Regions from separate parts of the Shinella sp. M27 genome, predicted to be linked through region 4. Evidence: riboswitches for the same ligand, from Rfam matches in the RefSeq annotation. Region 4 holds a riboswitch; each other region holds the start of a gene.
What was found. Region 4 has a riboswitch for cobalamin ahead of ACOZK4_RS13470 (ABC transporter substrate-binding protein). Riboswitches for the same ligand answer to the same signal wherever they lie in the genome.

Region 1 (5,122 bases), on a different contig from region 4:
ACCGCGTCGGCGCCGGCCGGGATGCGCATCGGGGCATATGGATCGGTGGCCGCACGCCAGACGGGCTTGGCAACGTCCGAGGAACGGTTTTTGCAGCGCCCGATGTCCGCATGGCCGCGGTCACGCCATTGGCAAACTCGGCATCGGGCGCGGGGAAGGCGCCGTTTTCTTCCAATCTCGAAAACGCGCTAGAGTTGCTAATGATTTTTTGCTACAACTATGGGCCGACGGTTCGAGTTGGTTCATGAGCGCAGTTTGCCGCATCTGATAATAGTGCGGTAGAGTCCCCCTCACTCGAGCAATGATCGCGGAGGGCCAGGAGATTTTTTTGTCGCGGTAGCGTCAGCGACATCGCGCTATGACCCCGTTGGGATGGCGCATTCGGGAATCTCGGTTCGTATCCTCCTAGCCGCTTCTGGTCTGCAATATATCGGGTAACATGGGCCATCCCGGTGAATTTATTGTCTATTCATTGTTGAATTTTGAGGCTGTTTGGCGAATGCGTTCTTTCGCTAAGAGATCGCGGGCATTTAAACGCGACATGAAATCGTTAGAGTAGCTTATGCCTCTAATCGACAATGTCGATTAATAGAGGAAATTTCGGCGACTTGTCCAAGCTCCTGAACGTCTAAATACTGATGAGAAGCTAGTATTTAGGGGTGCATTGAGTGACGAAGGACGCAGAGACCTTAATCAAGACGTCTACGGGTCCGATCGACCAACTCATTGCAGGGCATCGTGCCGGTTACGGTCTTTCCCGACCGTTCTATCACAATGCCGATATCTACCAGCGCGATATGGAGCGGGTCTTCCGCCGGCATTGGCATTGCATCGCCCATGAGAGCGTGATCCCCAACGCCAACGACTTCGAGGTCTTCCGTATTGACACCGAGCAGGTGATCGTCACGCGCGCGGCGGATGGCTCGATCCATGCCATCCTCAACGTCTGTCGCCATCGCGGCGCGGAGGTCTGCACCAAGCAGAAAGGCAATGCGCGCGTCTTCGTCTGCCCCTATCATGCCTGGACCTACGGCAATGACGGAAGCCTGCGTGCGGCGCGCCTGATGCCGAAGGAATTCAAGCGCGAGGACCATGGGCTGAAAACGCTGCATGTGCGCGTTGTCGAAGGCCTGATCTTTATCTCCTTTGCGGAGGTTCCGTTGGATTTCAGCGAGGTCGAGCATCTGTTGCACGCGACCTGCGGCCAATACGGCTGGGGGAGCGCCAAGGTCGCCTATCGCGAAACCTATCCGGTTGCGGCCAACTGGAAGCTGGCCGTCGAGAATTACGTCGAGTGCTATCACTGCGGCCCCGCGCATCCGGAATATTCGCAGACCCACGCGCTGGAGCAGCCGCTCCATATGATCGAGGCGATGAACGACGCCATGGAAGCGCGGACCTATGCGCTTGGCATCGAGGTCGGTTCCGGCAACCGCTGGCAAACCTCACGGGAAGGTCGCGAGGCGATCCATGCCTTCCGCTATGCGCTCTACGAGGGTGTTGAGAGCGGCAGCGAGGATGGCAAGGCTGTCGCGCCGCTGATGGGGCGTTTTACCGATTTTGATGGTGGCGTCACCTCCATTCATCTCGGCGGAACGACATTCCTCGTCTGCTACCCCGATCACGGCATGATCTATCGCTTTATTCCGAAGACGGCAGAGACCTGCGAGATGGAGCTCATCTGGCTTGTCGATGGCAAGGCGGAGGAGGGCAAGGATTACGATCTCGACCGGCTGACCTGGCTCTGGAAGGTCACGACAGCCGAAGACAAGGCAATCATCGAGCACACGGCGCGTGGCGTGCAGTCACACTATTTCGTTCCCGGCCCGATCGCGCCAATGGAGCATAACGAGCTTCGCTACATCGACTGGTATCTCGACGAAATCAGTCGCCCATGAAGATAAAGGTATAAGCATTTCTTTATATCTATTGACAATCGCCCCCTGATGACGTGAAGTCTGCGCGTCGTGGTTCTCTGGAGCGGCTTTGCCATTCCAGGGCTAAGAGGGAATCCGGTGCGCCGAACATTCGGCAAAGCCGGGGCTGCCCCCGCAACTGTGAGCGGCGAGCCGCTGTCCAGCATGGCGTCCAATCACATGGGCCCTTGGCGCTACTCCGACAGCTATTCGGTTTTCGATGTATTCCAGACGCGGATCATGTTGGAAGGGCAAATGGCTAGTCTTGCGGCAGGGAGGCTGATGGCGAATCAACTGGATCAGATGGAAAAAATGACCCAGCAGATGGAGCAAGGCTGGGCGCAGCAGGATCTCTTAGCCAACGTCGAAGCCGACTTGGAATTCCATGCGATCATCGCATCGGCCTGCAGTAACGCTATGCTGCGTGCACTCTACCACACCGTCCGCGATCAGTTGACCGCGACGCAACGACAACCCATTCCGATAACTGATCCCGCTCGCATGCGTGAATCCATCGCAGAGCATCGCCGCATAATCGCGGCCCTGCGCGCAAACGATCCCACGGGAGCTCGGTTGGAAATGGAAACGCATATTCGAAATACAGCGCGTTGCGCGGGCTTGGAGCCCTAAACCATACATGCGACTGACGGCGTAGGTTCAGATCCATTCAAGAGCTTAAGATCGGTGTTGGTTTATCGCAAAAATGATCGCTCCTGCAAAAGCGCGCCGATAGGCGTGCATTTGTGTGAAACAGATAGCGTCCGTAGGCTAGCCCCGTCTTACGACATGATCAGCCCGCCATCGACGTTGATGGTCTGGCCGGTGATGTAAGCTGCATCGGGGGACGCAAGGAAGGCGACGAGGGCGGCGACTTCTGCAGGCGTGCCGGCGCGACCCATCGGGATGCCCTCGACCCATTCGGCCATCAGTTCACCCGGGCCGTATTCGCCGAGCATCTTGCCCCAGACACGGTCGTTATAGTCCCACATCTCGGTGTGGATGATGCCGGGGCAAATGGCATTGGCGGTGATGCCTTCGCGGGCGAGTTCCTTGGCGAGGCTCTGGGTGAGGCCGACGACGCCGAATTTCGACGCGGCATAGTGCGGTGTGTAGATGAAGCCCTGGCGGGCCTGACCGGAGGCGGTGTTGATGAGCCGGCCCTTCGTGCCGCTGGCGCGGAAGCGGCGGATCGCCTCCTGGCAGCACAGGAAGACGCCCTTGGTGTTGACGTCTAGATTGAGGTCCCATTCACGCTCGGTCAGGTTCTCGACCTTCGCGATGGTGATGACGCCGGCATTCTGCACGGAAACGGAGATGGCACCCAGCTCCGCTTCAGCCTCACCATAGGCTTCTTGAACGGCCTTGGCATCTGTCACGTCGAGCGCGAGACCGAGGATTTCGGCGCCGGTTTCCTTGGCGAGTGCGGCGGCCGCGTCCACCGTGTCCTTTTCGATCGCGGCAATCGCGACTTTCGCGCCTTCTTCGGCAAAGCGCTTGGCGATGCCGCGGCCGATGCCCTTGTTGCCCCCGGTGACGAATACCGTCTGGCCTGCAAAACGTGTCATGGTCTTTTCTCCATAATGCGCAGCAGGCCGATGTCTGGTCCGGGATGGATCAGGCCGTGAGCCGTGCCGCAGTAAACTTGTCGGTGACGAGCACATCGATGACGCCAAGTTTCAGGGCGCCGGCGATGGCCTGGGTTTTCGATTCTCCGCCCGCGAGCGCCATGACGCGGGCAGTCTTGCGCAGTTCCTCCAACGAAAGGCCGATAACGCGGTCGTTGAGGGGCGTTTCGACCGGTTTGCCGTCCTGGTCGTAGAAACGATAGGAAATTTCGCCAACTGCACCCGCCTCGTGCAGCATCGCCATTTCCTGGCGGGAGAAGGTATTGCCGGATCGGGCAAGAAGCTCCGACGGCTCAACCGCGCCGATGCCGACGATGGCGAGGCTGAGGCGGCCGAAGAGGTCCATCGTCTCGCGCACCACCGGGTCCGCCAGCATGACAAGCTTGGCTTCCCGCGAAGAGGTGATGCCTTGCACGAGGAGAAGCCGCGGCTCACCGCCCGTCAACCGGGCCAGGCGGGCGGTCAGCTGCGTCGCGTGGGTCTGGACGGAAGCGTCGCCCATGCCGCCCAGGATCTGCACGATGTATTTGGCCTTGGCGTTCTTCAGCGGGTGGATGTTGTCCACCATGCGCAGGATCGTCTGGCTCCAGCTCGAGACGCCGACGATTTCATCTTGCTGTAGCGTGACTTCGAGGAAGTGGGCGGCCGCTTCGCCGATGCGTGCCATGATGGCGCCATCGCGATCTTCCGAACAATCGACGACGATGGCTTCGGTGAGGCGGTAGCGCTCGCGCAATGCGGTTTCCAGCTCGGCAAAGGTGCCGGCCGGCGGGATGACCGTCGTGCGTACGATGTCTTCCTGCTCCGCCCGCTTCAGCATGCGCGAAACGGTGGCCTGCGACATATGCATGAGTTCTGCGATCTCAGCCTGCCGCTTGCCTTCGATGTGGTACATCTGGGCAATGCGGGCAATCAGCCGTAACTCGTTGAGCCGTCCCATGGAGCCTCCCGTAGTGAATTTTTATTCACTCATAGAGGAAGGACCTGAGACGGTCGAGCGGTAGATTGCGTCCTGCCAGACGAGCAGGCGATCCGCGGTATCGGAGACCTGCGGGGGGATGGCATTCACGGCGCGCGGCAGGGCGGCGATCGCCGCGAGGTCCGGCCAGACGCCGAGCGTCAGGCCGGCAAGATAGGCGGCGCCCAAGGCGGAGGCCTCCGGTGCATCGCACTGGATGATGGCGTGGTTCAGCGTATCGGCCACGCACTTCATCAGGAACGTGTTCTTGCTCGGTCCGCCGTCGGCATAGAGGCGGCCGAGTGGTGTCGGCGATTGCGTCGACATGGCCTTGAAGACATCATGAACCTGGAAAGCGATGCTATCGGTTACGGCGCGCGCCATCTGGGCGCGGCTGGTGTTGAAGGTGATGCCGGAAAACAGTGCGCGGGCATCGGAATGCCAATAGGGCGCGCCGAGGCCGACGAAAGCCGGGACGAAGCCTGGTCCGCCGGCTGGGGCGGTTGCGGCAAGTTCGGTGAGAGCCTGCACATCGGGCAGGCCGAGCATGTCGGCCATCCAGGGCAACGAGGCGGCAGAGACGAGGATATTGCCCTCGAAGGCATAGGTCGGTCTGCCGCCGA
Region 2 (5,122 bases), on a different contig from region 4:
GGAACGTATCGCTGTGCAGCGCCGTCTGCGGATCGGTCGAACCGGCCGCAACGACGGACGGCAGGGCCATGACGATCTGAACCACCAGCAAGGGCTGGCCGGCATGGGAAGAGACGTAGCGCAGCAGGTTGGTCAGGCGCGGATCGTTGCGCGCGGCCTTGAAGCCTGGCAGGGTTTCGAGGTCGCTGTCATCGATGATCGCGCGGCGCGTGACCGTCGCGCCCTGCTTCATGTCGTGGCGCTCGAAATCGCGCTCGGCCAGTTCACGCGTGACGGCGGCGAACACTTCCGGCGACAAAAAATTCTCGATCTTGACGAAACCGGTCTCGGCATATTGCCGGCGATGGTCCGGCGCGACGAGGTTTTCCAGCTTCCTGCGGCGCCAGGCGGCCATGCGCATTGCCAGCGACACACGCTTCTCATGCAGGCCCTTTTTGTTGAGCCACTTGCTGCCGATAACAGGGTTATCGGCAAAGGATTTTGCACCCGATGCGAGTTGCAGCGCATAAAGAGGGCTCAACAAGACTGACGATATCTTCATGGTCACCTGCCTGCGGGATGATTGCGCCGCCGGACGGCGACCGTGCCGTAACCGGCTGTTGCATATGCCGAGAGTGCTACACCAAGGCCCCCGTGAGATCAATTGCGCCGTCCGCGCAAAGCTGACTAGGTAATTCATATTATCTCTTCGGCCGTTAATCACAAATCCGGGAGCGCGTTGCACGGCGCGCGCAGTGGCTTATGATAGGGACATGATCAAGGTGCGCCTCGGGCCGCCTTCCAAGCTCTCTTACGGGATATCAGGACGTGAAAGGACGCCTCCGCCTTTTGTTTGCGCTCGCAACCGGCTTGCCGCTCCTCGTTTCGGGCGGTGCGACGGCCTCCGATGTCTGCGAACGGATTCAGGCGGAACTGGCAAACCTCCCTCGGGTCGTGGTCGACACCACAAGCGCGCGCAAATATGCCGGCGCCATCGCCCGCCAGAATATCCAGCTGCGCAAGGCCAAGAGCGATCAGCGCCGCCTCGGCTGCTCGTCCGGCAGCATCACCGTCTTCGGCGGTGAGAACGAAGCGGCCTGCGATACGCTGGAAACGGTCATCGGCAAGATGGAGCGCAATCTCTATATCCTCGACCGCAAGCGCCGCGAATTTGCCGGCGGCACATCCTCGCAAGGGTCGCGGAACCGCCTTCTCGCCGCGCTGGAAACGAACGGCTGCAACGACGACGCGAAGGTGATGCCGATCGCCGCGACCGAAACCCTGCGCACCTTGCAGGACGATACGCGCACCCTGCCGCTGGGCACCATGCCTGAAGACAGCGGGCGATTGCAGCTGCGCTCGCTCGGTGGCAGCGCCGGCCATGGCAATCTGCGCACCGTCTGCGTGCGCACCTGCGACGGCGGCTTCTTCCCGATCTCGTCGGGCGCGACCCCGCTCGATTTCCGCCGCGACCAGAAGGTCTGCGCGATGATGTGCCCGGAAACCGAGACGCAGCTCTTCTACCAGTCGATGACACCGGGCCAGGAAACCGAACAGATGACGTCGACCGTCACCGGCCGGCCCTATCGCGATCTCGAGCACGCCTTCAGCTACCGGACCCGCGATCTCTCCAAAGCTGGCACCTGCGGCTGCAATCTCTCCGCCTATTACCAGGAGATGATCAAGCGCCAGAAGGCGATGAAGGGCGAGACCGTTAGTACGAGCGGGGGCACGACAGAGGAAGCCCTGCCGGAAACCGGCTCCATCACGACGATCACAACCCGGCATGACAAGCAGGAAACAGCAAAAACCCCTGCCAAGATCGAGGACCGTGACTACGATCCCACGCATAGCAAGGTGCGCACCGTCGGCCCCGCCTTCCTGCCGGAAAACGAGTCCGCCATCGATCTCGGCCGCCCGGCCGATGCCGGCGTCAACTGACCTGCTTTATGCAGTCGCCGGCCAACGCTCCTCGAACACCAACTCTTCCAGCGGCAGGCGCTGCCGCCATCCCTTCACCGCCAGTTCCGGCTCCGCATACAGCTGATCCACGAAGCCGACGCAGAGCCAGGCAACGATTTCGACATGCGCGGGAATGCCGAGAATGTCGCGGATATCGCTGTCATGGAAGATGCTGACCCAGCCGACGCCGACCCCTTCCGCCCGCGCCGCGAGCCAGAGGTTCTGCACGGCGCAGACCGTGGAATAGACGTCCATGCGTGGATTGTGCGTGCGGCCGAGCACCACCGTGCCGCCCCGCGTCGGATCGCAGGTCACACAGATCGACAGCGGCGCCTTCAGGATGCCTTCGAGCTTCAGCGCGCGGTATTGCGCCTGCCGCTCGCCTGAAAACATATCCGCCGCCTCGGCATTGGCCTTGAGGAAGGCGCCATGCACTGCACGGCGCGTTTCCTCGCCGCGTACCAGCAGGAAATTCCACGGCTGCATGAAGCCGACGGACGGCGCGCTGTGCGCGGCATGCAGCAGGCGGCCGACGAGATCGTCGGGCAAGGCATCGGGCAAGAACTGGTCACGCACGTCGCGGCGCGTTTCAATGGCACGATAGACGGCCTGCCTGTCCTCACATGGAAAGGCGCCCGCCCGGACGAGATCGTCCGAGAGTTCTGTTCGCATCGTCTTCTCCCCAACAATGCGTCCAACCTGCCGCCGTCCGCGCGGTTCGGTCTATCTCGCCAGGCCGGTCTTCTGACTTCGGTTCACGCGGCCCGCACCTGCCTTCCCGGTTCAAGAACCAGTGGCAAAAGCTTGAATCGATTCAAGCTTTGGAATGCACGCCATCCCCGTCACAGCGTTGGGCACGTTCCGGACCTGGATATTGCACCCGCACCGGATTCCCGATTCTCCCGCATGTCGCGGGCACCTGACTGAAAAGGATATGCGCACGGCTTTCGGGCACGATCAAGCCCGCCCGCGCCGCGCACCTGTCTCAGAGCGCCTCACAAGCATCAGGCAGCGCGCGCCGCACCCGCTTCGGCCACCGTGCCGGCATCGATATCGCCGGCGTGAACAGCGCGGTTGCGGCCGGCATGTTTGGCCGCATAGAGCGCGGCATCGGCCATCACCATGACGTCGTGTAGGCTGCCGCCGTGATCGGGGAACTGGGCAATGCCCGCGCTGCCGCCAATGAGCAGAAGCTGGCCGTCATAGGCGATCGGCACCTGCGCATCGAGGACCAGCGCCTCGGCAAGCGCCACGAGGTTTTCGCGGGAAAAATCGCCATTGAGAAGAATGGAGAATTCGTCGCCGCCGAGACGCGCCACCGAACCCTGCTTGCCTACACGATCGGAGAAGCGGCGGGCAACCGCCTGCAGCACGATATCGCCCGCCGCGTGGCCATGGCGGTCGTTGACCGCCTTGAACCTGTCGAGGTCGAGCGCGAGGATCGCGAAGGGCTTGCCGTTGCCCTTGGCGATGGTGCGGCGGACCTCCTCGTCGAAGCCGCTACGGTTTTTCAGCCCCGTCAGCGGATCGTGCCGGGCGAGGAAGGCGTTTTTCGCCTCGCTGCGCTGGAGCGCCCTGACCAGCGCGGAAAAGCGCAGGGTCACGAAGAGCATGACGCCGGCAAAGACCAGCACGAAAATCGCGATCTGCGGCAGGGCCGAGCGCCAGACGAAGGAGCCCGGCATGTTGGGCCGCCAGGAGGCGACCATCGGATTGTAAGCATCGCCGCCGACCGGCGTCATCACGAGGCCCGGCTCCTCGGTGACGATGGGCGTGAAGCCGAGATCGTGCACGCCGAGCCGCCGCTCGGCATTGGACAGCATCTTCTGCGACACCGGCTTGACGGTGATGAGCAGGGTCGGCTCCAGACGGCTTGCGGGAATATAGAGCGATTTCGGAACGACGGCCTGCACGACGACGATGCTCATGACGCGGTCGATGAGCCGCATGCCCGAGACATGTATTTCCGGCAGTGCCGGGGTCAGGAGATCGGGGTCCTCCTTGGCGCGCGCCACCTGCCAGCCACCCCGATCGGGCGACAGCGCCTCGCGATAGGCCCGCTCGGCGCGGCGGGTGAGATCGCTCATCCATTGCAGCTTTTCACGCGCCTTGCGGTCGGAAACCTTTTCGCCTCGATGCACGCCGAGGATTTTCTCACCATCCGGCGATGTCAGGATCATCCAGGAAAAGCCGAAGTCGGACCACATCCAGTCGCGCATCTGGTCGCGCACGAAATCGTCGTCCGGCATACCGTGGGCAAGCGCGTTGAAACTCTTGTCCCAGAAGGACAGCTGGCTCTGGTACTGCACCACCTGGTCGATCTGGTGGCTGAATTCGTTGCGGACCAGCGTGCGCTCGGTCTCGGCGACAAAACTGTCGGCGCGTTCGATGGCATAGTCGAGGACGAAGAAATTCGCCGCGCCGAAAAGCCCGACGATCATCACGGCCGCAGCGCGAATTGCGAAACTCACCCTTCGCCGTTTTCCCGTCCGGCCTTCTTCCGTCCTGCCCGTCATCGTCACCCCTGCCTGCCCCCGCCCGGTTCCGGGCATTGTTGAACAGAGGCTAATTGGCAGACCGCAAAATTCACTTAAACAGGCTGGTGAGCGAAAACTTAACGCATATGCACCACAAATTGTGATCAGACCGGCGCGTAACGCACAAAGGCGAATTCGCTGCCGTCCGGCGACCAGTTCGGCACGTTCATCGTGCCCTGCCCACCGAAAAGATCGAACAGAATCCGTGCGTTGCCGCCGTCCACGTCCATAAGGCGCAGCCGCACATCGAGATCGCGCGGATGATCGAAGACATCGCCGTCATAGGACAGCACAAGCAGGTGTTTCCCATCAGGCGACGGATGCGGAAACCAGTCGCCATAGGGGCTGTCGGTGATGCGGGTCGGCTCGGAACCGTCGGGACGCACCCGCCAGATCTGCATGTGGCCGGTGCGGCTGGAATTGAAATAGATCCATTCCCCATCCGCCGAATAATCCGGCCCGTCATTGCGCCCTTCTCCAAAAGTCAGCCGCTTTTCCTCACCCCCCGACACAGGAATCGTGTAGATATCGAAGACATCGTCGCGAATGCCGCAATAGGCGAGCGCCGCACCATCCGGCGACCAGCCGTGCCAATAGGACGGCAGGTTCGGCGTCACCAGCCTCGGAACGCCGCCCTCGACCGG
Region 3 (5,122 bases), on a different contig from region 4:
ATCCACCACCATTGGTTACCACGCCACAGGCGACGTGGTACATTGCGGGCCGGCAGCCCCTCCTCCCCACCGTCATCCTCGGGCTTGACCCGAGGATCCACCGGCACGGCAAGCCAGACATGGCCGGGCCACACCGGAAACGAGGACGAAGGGGACTGCTGCACGCTCATGCCGAAAATCACACCGCCGCGGCGATGGCAGCGCGCACGGCTTGCTCGTCCATGTCGTGCAGGCCGATGACGACGAGGCGGGTGCCGCGGGTCTCACCGGCGGCCCAGGCGCGTTCGAAGTAATTGTCGATACGCGTGCCGACGGCCTGGATGAGCAGGCGCAGCGGCTTGCCGGGCACATCGGCAAAGCCCTTGACGCGCAGCACGTCATGTTCGGCGATCACGCCCTTCAGGCGCTCGATGAAGGCGGCAGGCTCGGCAATCGCCGGCAGTTCCACGACGAAGCTGTCGAACTCGTCGTGATCGTGCTCCTCGCCGTTCTCGTGCTCCAGCTCGTGGTGCGACTTGCGGTTGGCGATATCGTCCTCCGTGCCGACGCCGAGGCCGAGCAGGACGGCGGCGGCGACTTCGCCGTTCTTCGCCTCGATCATCGAGGGCTTGCGGGCGATGCGGGAGGCGACTTCGTCACGCACCGCAAGCACACCGGCGGCGTCGAGAAGATCCGTCTTGTTGAGGACGATCAGATCGGCGGCGGTGAGCTGGTCTTCGAAGAGTTCTTCCAGCGGGCTTTCGTGGTCGAGATTGTCGTCCTCGACACGCAGCGCGTCCACTTTGTCATGGTCGTCGGCAAAACGGCCGGCGGCGACGGCGGCGCTGTCGACGACGGTGATGACGCCATCGACCGTGACCTGCGTCTTGATTTCCGGCCAGTTGAAGGCGGCGATCAGCGGCTGCGGCAGCGCAAGGCCCGAGGTCTCGATGACGATATGGTCGGGACGGTTTTCGCGCTCCAGGAGCTTCGTCATGGTGGGGATGAAGTCATCGGCGACGGTGCAGCAGATGCAGCCGTTGGTGAGTTCGATGATGTCGTCCTCGGTGCAGGCCTCAACGCCGCAGCCCTTCAGCACGTCGCCATCGACGCCGAGATCGCCGAATTCGTTGATGATGAGCGCGATGCGCTTGCCGCCGGCATTCTGCAGCAGGTTGCGGATCATCGTCGTCTTGCCCGCCCCGAGGAAGCCGGTGATGACGGTGGCGGGGATCTTCTGTTGCAGCATAGGCTCAACCCTTCATTTTCAGCGGCAGTCCGGCCGCGATAAAATAGACTTCCGGTACGAGGGCCGCGAACTGCTGGTGCAGCCGCCCGGCATGGTCGCGAAAGTCACGCGCCATGCGATTTTCCGGCACGATGCCGAGGCCGACTTCGTTCGATACGAAGACCAGCCGGCCCGGCGCCTCTTTGACGACCGACAAAAGGCCGGCGAATTCCTGTGCGATGTCCCGCTCCTCCAGCATCAGATTGGTGAGCCAAAGCGTCAGGCAATCGACGAGGACCGCACGATCCTCGCGCGCCACATCCTTGATGCAGGCCGCCAGCGCAAGCGGTTCCTCGTGCGTTTCCCAGCCTTTTCCGCGATCTTCCCGGTGTTTGGCGATGCGTTCGCGCATCTCGTAATCCCAGGCGCGGCCGGTGGCGATATAATGACGCGAAAGGCCGGTCTCGGCGACCAGCCTTTCGGCGAAAGCGGACTTTCCGGAACGCGCACCGCCCAGAACCAGGACGGCTCCGGGCGATGTCTGTTTCATATCAGGCTGCCCTGGCGATCTTCTCGTTCGCAAAGCCGAGCGAGAGGCCGAGCACGATCCAGAAGAACAGCGTCGTGGCGAGTGCCGCGACGGCGAATTCCGCGCCGAGAACGGCCGGAACGTTGCTGGAAATGTCGGACGGCTGCGGCGCGCCATAGACCTGCGGGGCGGCGAGAAGCACGACACCGGCAACCTTGGAGACGATGCCCGGCTTCAGGAACAGCAGATAGAGACCAGCCGCCGAAAGGGCGACCGTCGCAACCCACCAGATCTGGCGCTGCGTGAGATCGGCAGCCGGGAAGCCCGGAAGCTCCGGCGGCAGGCCTATGGCCGGCAGCATATGCACGGCAAGCCAGCCGGCAGCACCCCACAGCGCACCGTTGGCAACGGTGATCGGATTGCCCGAAACGAGGCTGAAACCGGCGAGCAGCAGGGCAAAGCCGGTGCCCGTGACGAGGTTTGCCAGAAGCGTGCCGGAGAAGCGGCTCATGCCGAACATGATGCCGCCCTCCTCGTGGTCCTCGCCCTCATGGGCATAGGCAACCGAGATCGGCGACAAGGCGGAGGCGACGTCGAGGATCACGGCACCGAGCGAGGAATGCTCCTGCGTCGTGGCAGCACCATCTGATGTCGCGGGCGTGGTGCCCTCGCCGGCCGGGGCGGCTTCACCCTCGAACTCTTCGGCGTGCAGAATCAACGGCACGACTCGGGCCTCCTGGGCGGCCGTCATGAGCACGCCGGAGAACAGCCCGGCCACCAGGGCGGCCAGGAGATAACGAACGATCATGTTGAGAACTCCTTAGTGGCAGGGAAAGCCGTAGGAGTGACGCGTGTCGTGTGCCGTGTCGTGCAGCACGGCCGAATTCGCAAGGCCGGCGCCGAAGACGAGGAAGGCGCCGAGCAGCAGGGCGAAAACGCCGGCAACGAGACGATCGTTTGCGGAAAGGACAACAGAAGACGTGGTAGAAACAGCCATGACAACCTCCGTGCAGGCAGCGGGGAAAATTCCCCTGGGCGGGCGATATGCCCTCATTGTCTGGCAGGTCTCCTGGCTCGCAGCGTCCGGCGCGTCAGCGCCTCCGGGTCACCCTCGCCTTCCCAGGTTTTCCGGCAATCACGAGAGGCGGACGATTCGTAGAAAAAGAGGCGTCCAACCCCGGCTATCGTGATGCCACCCAGTGGCTTTTCCGGCTGGTCATCTTTTCGCGACTACAGGCACCATTGCCCTTTGCCGCAAAAATCCCCCCGTCCGGATGGGCGTCCCTCGCTACTCTACAGTCGCGGGGTCGGCCGTGATTGCAGCGCCCTGATTGGGTCCACCGCGTCACATTCCCATTTACTCCCCGGTCCGTTTCCGGACCAAGGAACCATCCAATATCGCTGATGATTATGCTTCCCGCTCCGGGAAGTCAATCGACCGGCAGCGGCATGGCCTGTGCCAAAACCGCCGTCCGGCCGTCGCAAACTCAATAGCCGGGGATGATCACCACGCCGCCGCCATCGTTGTAATAGCCGTCGTCGCGATAGTAGGGGCCGTCATAGTAGCCATCGACGGGGCCTTCCAGCACGTCGTAGTCGCGCTGCTGGTAGCGACGCTGGCGATTCTGTCGGGCCTGCCGCGTCTCGGCATATTGTGCGGCTTCGCGCAGTGCGCGGAACTGCTGGCGCGACAGGTAGCCGTCCGCGCGATAGCCGGACGCGCCCTGCCAGGCGGCGATGGCCGCACGAGAGCGCGGACCGAAGACGCCGTCGGCACCATAGGTGTTGTAGCCGAGCAGGCTCAGGTAGCGCTGGGCCTGGGCGCGAACGGAGCGATCCATATAGGTCTCGCGCGGATCGACGACCGGCTCGGCCTTGCGCGTGGCGTCGGCGGTTGCCGCGTCCTCGTCCATCTGCGTTTCCGGCTTGGCGCTCAGGGCGGCGATGCGCTTGCGGGCGTCATCGACATAGCGACCCTGGGGATACTGGTAGAGATAGTCCTTGTAAGCCTTCTCCGAACCATCGGCGACAGCGCCCTGGAATGTCTTGTCTTCCGCACGTTTTGCGGCCTCCGCCTCTTCGACGGCGCGCGCGCCATTGTCGTTGTCGGCGTCCTGCGGCGCGTTTTCACGCGCAGCCGTCGCATCATCTGCGCTATCGGCCGGTTCCTGGCTATCCGCGGGCTTCTGAGCAGCGGCGGCCTCTTCGGCGCGCTTCTCTGCCTCATCGGCAAGACGCGCGGCTTCCGCGGCCTTGGCTTCGGCATCGGCCGCCGCCTTGGCAGCCTCGGCCTTCAGGCGTTCGACTTCCGCAGCCTTCTCTTCGGCGAGCTTGCGGGCAGCGGCGGCCTCCTCCTCGATCTTGGCCTTTTCGGCGGCGGCAACCTTTTCCGCCTCGATGCGCTTGGCCTCGGCTTCCTGACGGGCGGCCGCCTCCTCTTCGGCACGGGCCTTCTCAGCCGCAGCAGCCTCTTCGGCCTTCTGGCGATCCGCCTCGGCCTTCAAGCGTGCGGCCTCTTCAGCCTTGGCCTTCTCAGCGGCGGCGGCCGCTTCCGCCTTCAGGCGCTCGGCTTCGGCCGCCTGCTTTTCGCCAACCGCACGGGCTTCCGCTTCCTTCTGCTCGGCTTCCGCCTTCAGGCGGGCAGCCTCTTCAGCCTTTGCTTTTTCCGCCGCAGCGGCTTCAACCTTGGCCTTTTCTTCCGCCGCAGCCTTTTCTTCGGCGAGCTTGCGGGCGGCGGCTTGCTCGGTCTTCTTGGCCTCGGCTTCCGCCTTCAGACGTGCAGCCTCCTGCTCGGCCTTGGCCTTTTCCGCCTCCGCAGCCTTCTGCGCCTCTTCCGCAGCCTTCTTCGCCTCGGCCGCCTTCAGGGCTTCCTCTTCGGCTTTCTTGGCTTCGGCAGCCTTCTGGGCCTCGTCTGCGGCCTTCTTCGCCTCGGCGGCTTTGCGGGCGTCCTCTTCTGCCTTGGCCTTCTCGGCTTCGGCCGCCTTCTGCGTCTCTTCCGCCTGCTTGGCCTCCGCCGCCTTCGCCTTCTCGGCAGCGGCGGCTTCCTCGGCCTTGGCCTTGGCTTCCGCCTCGGCGGTCACGCTCTTGGCGGGTTTTTCCTTGGCGGCAGCCTGCAATTCAGCGATGCGCAGTCGAGCCATGGAGGCGAAGGTGCCGTTGGGATATTGCGTCAGATAACCCTCGTACTGGGCGACATCGCTGCCGGACGAGACCTTCTGCCAGAGCGAAAACTCCTCCTCCCAGCGCTTGCCGGCGCTGCCGGCTTCCTTGCCGGTGGCGGCCTGCGCGAAGGCAACGGCGGGCATGCCGGCCAGCGACAGCCCGAGAAGGCCGGCCAGAACGGAGCGTGCGAGAGGTCCAGAACCCATATATCTCACCCTTTTGGA
Region 4 (5,122 bases):
TCGGCCTCATCCTGAACGGCCACAAGATCAACTCTACGGACCCGGCCGAGTTGCAGCAGGCGGCCGACACGATCATCGCCATGAAGCCGGATGTGGCGGCCTTCACCTATGACGAGCGGCCGATGGTGCAAGCGGGCGACGTGGCGGCCGGGCACGCCTTCGTCGGTGCGATGGTGGATATCTTCGCCAATGAGAAGGACCTCGGCTACGTGATCCCCGAGGAGGGGGCGACCATGTATCAGGAGGATATCTGCGTGCTGAAAACTGCGCCGAACAAGGACAACGCGATCAAGTTCCTCCAGTTCTATACGCGTCCCGAAATCGTCGCGCTGAACGTTTCGCAGCAGACCAACGGCACCGCCAACGTGCCGGCGCGGGAATTGACCCCGGCAAAGATCAAGAATAGCAAGGAAATCAACCCGCCGGCCGAGACGATGGCGCGTCTCCAGATATTCGAGGATCTGGGCCCGGCCCTGCGTCAGGTGGACCGTGTCTGGACGCGGGTCAAGACGGCGCAATGAGCCCGGTGTGAGTGCGGTTGATACCCGCCCGTCTTTGGACGGGCGGGATTTCGAAGAGAGGGGCGACGTGTCGAAACGCATTCTGAAGCTCGTTCAGTCCGACGACCTCAGGCGGTCCAAATCCGACAAGCTGATCGCCCATTACATCGAGCGCAACATCGCCGAGCTGCCCTTCGAGACGGCGCGGTCGATCGCCCAGCGCCTGGAACTCTCGCCCATGACCATCGGCCGCTATCTGCGCCGCATGGGTTTCGACGGGCTCGACGAGCTGAAGAGCGAGTTGCGCCGCGGCAGTTCCAACCCCGCCTGGCAGGTCAAGGGGCAGGTCGGACGGCTCGAACAGGACCGCAAGGACGGCAAGCTGCTCGCCGGACTCATCCAGCAGCAGATCGACAATCTCGGCGAAATCTACGCCATCACGTCAGCACCGGAATGGCAGCAGACGATCGACGCGCTGATCGGCGCGACCGAGGTCTATGTCGCCGCCTATCAGAACGTGCGCGGCATCGCGCAGTATTTCGCAAGCCAGCTCTCCTATACCCGCCCGCGCGTGCAATTCGTCGACGGCGTCAACGGCACCTATGCCGAAGTGCTCGACGGCTCCGTCGAGGGGCGGCTGCTCTTCCTGCACGACGTGCGCCGCTTTGCCGCCAAGGCCCGGCCGCTGGCGCTGGAGGCGCGGCGCGCCGGCGTGAAGGTCGTGCTGCTGACCGATGAATTCTGCCCCTGGGGGCCAGACGTTTCCGATATCTGCCTCATCGTGCCCGGCTCGCACGGGCCGCTGTGGGATGGTGCCGCGACCATGACGGCGGTGATGGATCTCATGTTGAGCAACATCATCGTCGAGATGGGCGACGAGGTGAGCGAGCGCGTCGACCGGTTGACGCACCTTCAGGACGTCTTCGGGGATTTCGAAAGCTGATTTTCGCCGTCACCTTGACGCCGCCGAACGGTGCGGACTAAGGATGGGACGACGGTTCCCCGAAGGATGACTCCCAGGGGATTAATAGGGAACACGGTGCGGATGACCCAACAGGGACCCATTCCGTGGCTGCCCCCGCAACTGTAGGCGGATTGCCGCCTGTCCTCGTGACGCGTTTCGCGTCATGCCACTGTGCGTTTGCACGGGAAGGCAGACAGGCAGCAGATATCCGTGAGCCAGGAGACCTGCCGTCAGAGCCGAGAGTGCTGCTTGCCATGCACTCCAGATCCAAGTCACGGGCGGGGAAGCCCGGAACAGGAGACGCCATGACGAGCCAGACTGCCGCCCGCGGCAGACCCCTAATCGTTTTCTCCCGACCGCATTCGGTGCGCCCTTCGTGGTCCATCGGCTGAGCCCGCACGCCTTCACTCTCCGGGAGAAATCCATGACCTTGTTTTCCGCGGCCCTGCGCGCCGCATCCCTCGCTTCCGCCCTTACCGGCGCGGTAACCCTCATCGCCTCCGGCACGGCCCAAGCCGCCGAGACGCAGTATCCGCTGACGCTGCAGAATTGCGGCCGCCCGGTCACCTTCCAGAAGGCGCCGACGCAGACCGTTTCGATTGGCCAGAGCTCGACCGAAATCCTCTACATGCTCGGCCTGGCCGACAAGGTGGTGGGCACGGCGCTGTGGGTCGGCCCGGTCCTCAAGGGCTATGAAGACGTCAACGCCAGGATCGACCGTCTGGCCGACAACGAGCCGAGCTTCGAAAGCGTGCTCGCCAAGAAGCCGGATATCGTCACGGTGCAGTTCCAGTGGCAGGTCGGGCCGGAAGGCGTCGTTGCCAAGCCCGAGCAGTTCGAGGAGCTCGGCATTTCCGTCTACACCTCGCCGTCCGATTGCGTCGGCAAGGAGAACAGCGCGGCCAGCGACGGCGTGCGCCATCAGGTCTTCACCATGGAGCTGGTCTATCAGGAGATCCGCGAAATGGCGCAGATCTACGATATCCAGGACAAGGGCGAAGAGGTCGTTGCCGCGCTGAAGGCACGCGAAGAGGCGGCCCGTGCCAAGGTTGCCGCCGCCAAGGACAAGCTCTCGGCCGTCTTCTGGTTCTCCAGCGCCGCGGATGCCGATCCCTATGTCGCCGGCAAGAACGGTGCGCCGGGTTACATCATGTCGGCGCTCGGCATCGAAAATATCATCAAGACCGAGGACGAATGGCCGACGGTCGGCTGGGAAACCATCGCCAAGGCCGCGCCGACGATGATCGTCGCGGGCTCGATGGAGCGCCGCCGCTATCCGCTCGACGGCCTTGAGGCCAAGCTCGACTTCCTGAAGACCGACCCGGTCGCAAGCCTCATGCCGGCGGTGAAGAGCAACTATGTCTTCGATATGGACGCGCAGGCGATGAACCCGACGATCCGCACCATCGAAGGCATCGAGCGTCTAGCCGATGCCATTGAAAAGGCTGGTTTGGCCAAGTGATCTCCGATCGTCCCATCCTGCTTCGGACGGGCGCCGCTTTCGCGGCGCTCCTTCTGCTGCTGTTTGCGCTCGGCGTCGGCGCCGCCGTCGGCGAGACGGCCATCCCTCTCGACGTGGTCGCCAAGACGGTGGCCAACCGCCTCTGGCATGCCGGCTACCCGCTGGAGCCGATCGACGAGGGCATCATCTGGAACTACCGGCTGAGCCGCGCGATGGTCGCGGCCTGCTGCGGCTCGGCCCTGGCGCTCTGCGGCGTCATCCTGCAATCGCTGCTGCGCAATGCGCTGGCCGATCCCTATATTCTCGGCATCTCCGCCGGCGCTTCGACCGGTGCCGTCAGCGTGGCGATCCTCGGTATCGGGGCCGGTGCCCTAACGCTGCCGGCCGGCGCCTTCCTCGGCGCGCTCGTCGCTTTCGGCCTCGTCAGCGCGCTCGCCTTGCGCGCCGGGCGCGGCACGAGCGCGATCATCCTGGCCGGCATTGCCGGCTCGCAGCTCTTCAACGCGCTCACCTCCTTCATCGTCACCAAGGCGGCGAGTGCGGAGCAGGCGCGCGGCATCATGTTCTGGCTGCTCGGCAATCTCTCGGGCGTGCGCTGGCCGGATGTCTGGCTGGCGCTTCCGGTGGCGATCCTCGGGCTTCTCGTGTGCCTGTGGCATGCCCGCGCGCTCGATGCCTTCACCTTCGGCACGGAATCGGCCGCCTCGCTCGGCATTCCCGTGCGCCGGGTCTATGTCGTGCTGATTGCCATTTCCGCGCTGATGACGGCGACCATGGTGTCCATCGTCGGCTCGATCGGCTTCGTTGGCCTCGTCATTCCCCATGCCGCGCGCATGGTGGTCGGCGTGCGGCATGGCCTGCTTCTGCCGGCCTCTGCCCTGATCGGCGCCATCTTCATGATCGTGGCGGATGTGCTGTCGCGTGTCATCATCCCCGGCCAGGTCCTGCCCATCGGCGTCATCACGGCACTGTTCGGCGCGCCCGCCTTCGCGCTCATCCTCAGCCAGAGGAGGTCTGCCCTGTGACGCTGTCTGCTAAAAACCTGCACTGGTCGGCCGGTGGTGCGACCATCCTGTCGGATGTCTCGCTGGATGTGCGCCCCGGCGAATTCCTCGGCATCATCGGCCCGAACGGCTCCGGCAAGACGAGCCTGATGTCGCTGATGTCAGGCATCCGCAAGCCGCAGGGCGGCGCCGTCATGCTCGACGGCACGCCGCTTTCGGATCACGGCCGTCAGGCCATCGCCCGGCGCATCGCCTTTGTCGAGCAGCAGGCGGAAACGACCGAGCGCATCACCGCGCGCCAGGCCGTCGAGCTCGGCCGTACGCCCTATCTCGGCGCGCTCACGCCCTGGTCGCGGGCCGATGACGCCATCGTCGACCGGGCGCTGGAGGAGGTCGATATGGCACATTTCGCCGGCCGGCTCTGGCACACACTGTCAGGCGGCGAGCGCCAGCGGCTGCACATCGCTCGTGCGCTTGCCCAGCAATCGCCGATCCTGCTGCTCGACGAGCCGACCAATCATCTCGATATTGGCCACCAGATCAGCCTGCTCCAGTTGGTGCGCGAGCAGGAGCTGACGGTCGTTGCGGCCCTGCACGATCTCAACCACGCCGCAATGTTCTGCGACCGAATCGCCGTCATGCAGGGTGGGCGCATCGTCGCGCTGGGCACGCCGGCCAAGGTGCTGGAGCCGCAGCGTCTGCTGGAAGTCTTCGGCGTCACCGTGGACGTGGAGCGCGACAGCGCCGGCGGCTGCTTCATCCGCTATCGCCGCCCGGAGCCGCGGCCGCCGCGGCTGAAACTCGTTGCCAACGAGGGGGCGTGATGCACGGCACGCTCTCCAACGACCATCTGAAGGAAGATATCCGGGACTATTGGTCCCGCCGCTCGCAAACCTTCGATCTCGCCTTCGGCCACCGTATTCCCGAAGGGCCGGAATTCGACGCCTGGGCGGCGGCGATCCGCGCGCATCTGGGGCCGGAGCCGCGCCGCGTGCTGGAGCTTGCCTGCGGTACGGGGGAGGTGACGCGCCTGCTGCTGTCGCTCGGTCACGAGGTGACGGCGCTCGATTTTTCCGAGGCGATGTTGTCGGTGGCGCGCAAGAAGCATGAGCGCGCCAAGGGCCTTCGCTTTCTGCTCGCCGACGCGGAAAACCCGATGGAGCCGGACGAAAGCTATGATGCCATCGTCTGC

Region 1: linked by a shared signal. The riboswitch ahead of ACOZK4_RS26285 (FadR/GntR family transcriptional regulator) and the one ahead of ACOZK4_RS13470 (ABC transporter substrate-binding protein) in region 4 are both predicted to bind cobalamin.
Region 2: linked by a shared signal. The riboswitch ahead of bluB (5,6-dimethylbenzimidazole synthase) and the one ahead of ACOZK4_RS13470 (ABC transporter substrate-binding protein) in region 4 are both predicted to bind cobalamin.
Region 3: linked by a shared signal. The riboswitch ahead of ACOZK4_RS20330 (CbtB domain-containing protein) and the one ahead of ACOZK4_RS13470 (ABC transporter substrate-binding protein) in region 4 are both predicted to bind cobalamin.

The regions. Positions count from the first base shown of each region.
Region 1 covers NZ_JBLZPK010000074.1:54,916-60,037, forward strand. The annotation lists partial or broken gene ACOZK4_RS26275 (short-chain dehydrogenase/reductase) at 1-83, opposite strand, end outside; gene ACOZK4_RS26280 (aromatic ring-hydroxylating oxygenase subunit alpha) at 669-1,898, shown strand; cobalamin riboswitch at 1,952-2,098, shown strand; gene ACOZK4_RS26285 (FadR/GntR family transcriptional regulator) at 2,082-2,546, shown strand; gene ACOZK4_RS26290 (SDR family oxidoreductase) at 2,696-3,481, opposite strand; gene ACOZK4_RS26295 (sugar-binding transcriptional regulator) at 3,531-4,481, opposite strand; gene ACOZK4_RS26300 (FGGY family carbohydrate kinase) at 4,503-5,122, opposite strand, start outside.
Region 2 covers NZ_JBLZPK010000059.1:50,385-55,506, reverse strand. The annotation lists gene ACOZK4_RS21205 (phytanoyl-CoA dioxygenase family protein) at 1-541, opposite strand, end outside; gene ACOZK4_RS21200 (DUF2865 domain-containing protein) at 808-1,920, shown strand; gene bluB (5,6-dimethylbenzimidazole synthase) at 1,927-2,613, opposite strand; cobalamin riboswitch at 2,659-2,879, opposite strand; gene ACOZK4_RS21190 (diguanylate cyclase domain-containing protein) at 2,946-4,412, opposite strand; gene ACOZK4_RS21185 (TolB family protein) at 4,583-5,122, opposite strand, start outside.
Region 3 covers NZ_JBLZPK010000057.1:76,401-81,522, forward strand. The annotation lists gene cobW (cobalamin biosynthesis protein CobW) at 179-1,228, opposite strand; gene cobU (bifunctional adenosylcobinamide kinase/adenosylcobinamide-phosphate guanylyltransferase) at 1,233-1,757, opposite strand; gene ACOZK4_RS20325 (CbtA family protein) at 1,759-2,544, opposite strand; gene ACOZK4_RS20330 (CbtB domain-containing protein) at 2,557-2,733, opposite strand; cobalamin riboswitch at 2,779-3,144, opposite strand; gene ACOZK4_RS20335 (peptidoglycan-binding domain-containing protein) at 3,224-5,104, opposite strand.
Region 4 covers NZ_JBLZPK010000033.1:76,466-81,587, reverse strand. The annotation lists gene ACOZK4_RS13480 (polyamine ABC transporter substrate-binding protein) at 1-521, shown strand, start outside; gene ACOZK4_RS13475 (MurR/RpiR family transcriptional regulator) at 589-1,443, shown strand; cobalamin riboswitch at 1,479-1,710, shown strand; gene ACOZK4_RS13470 (ABC transporter substrate-binding protein) at 1,889-2,926, shown strand; gene ACOZK4_RS13465 (FecCD family ABC transporter permease) at 2,923-3,951, shown strand; gene ACOZK4_RS13460 (ABC transporter ATP-binding protein) at 3,948-4,754, shown strand; gene ACOZK4_RS13455 (class I SAM-dependent methyltransferase) at 4,754-5,122, shown strand, end outside.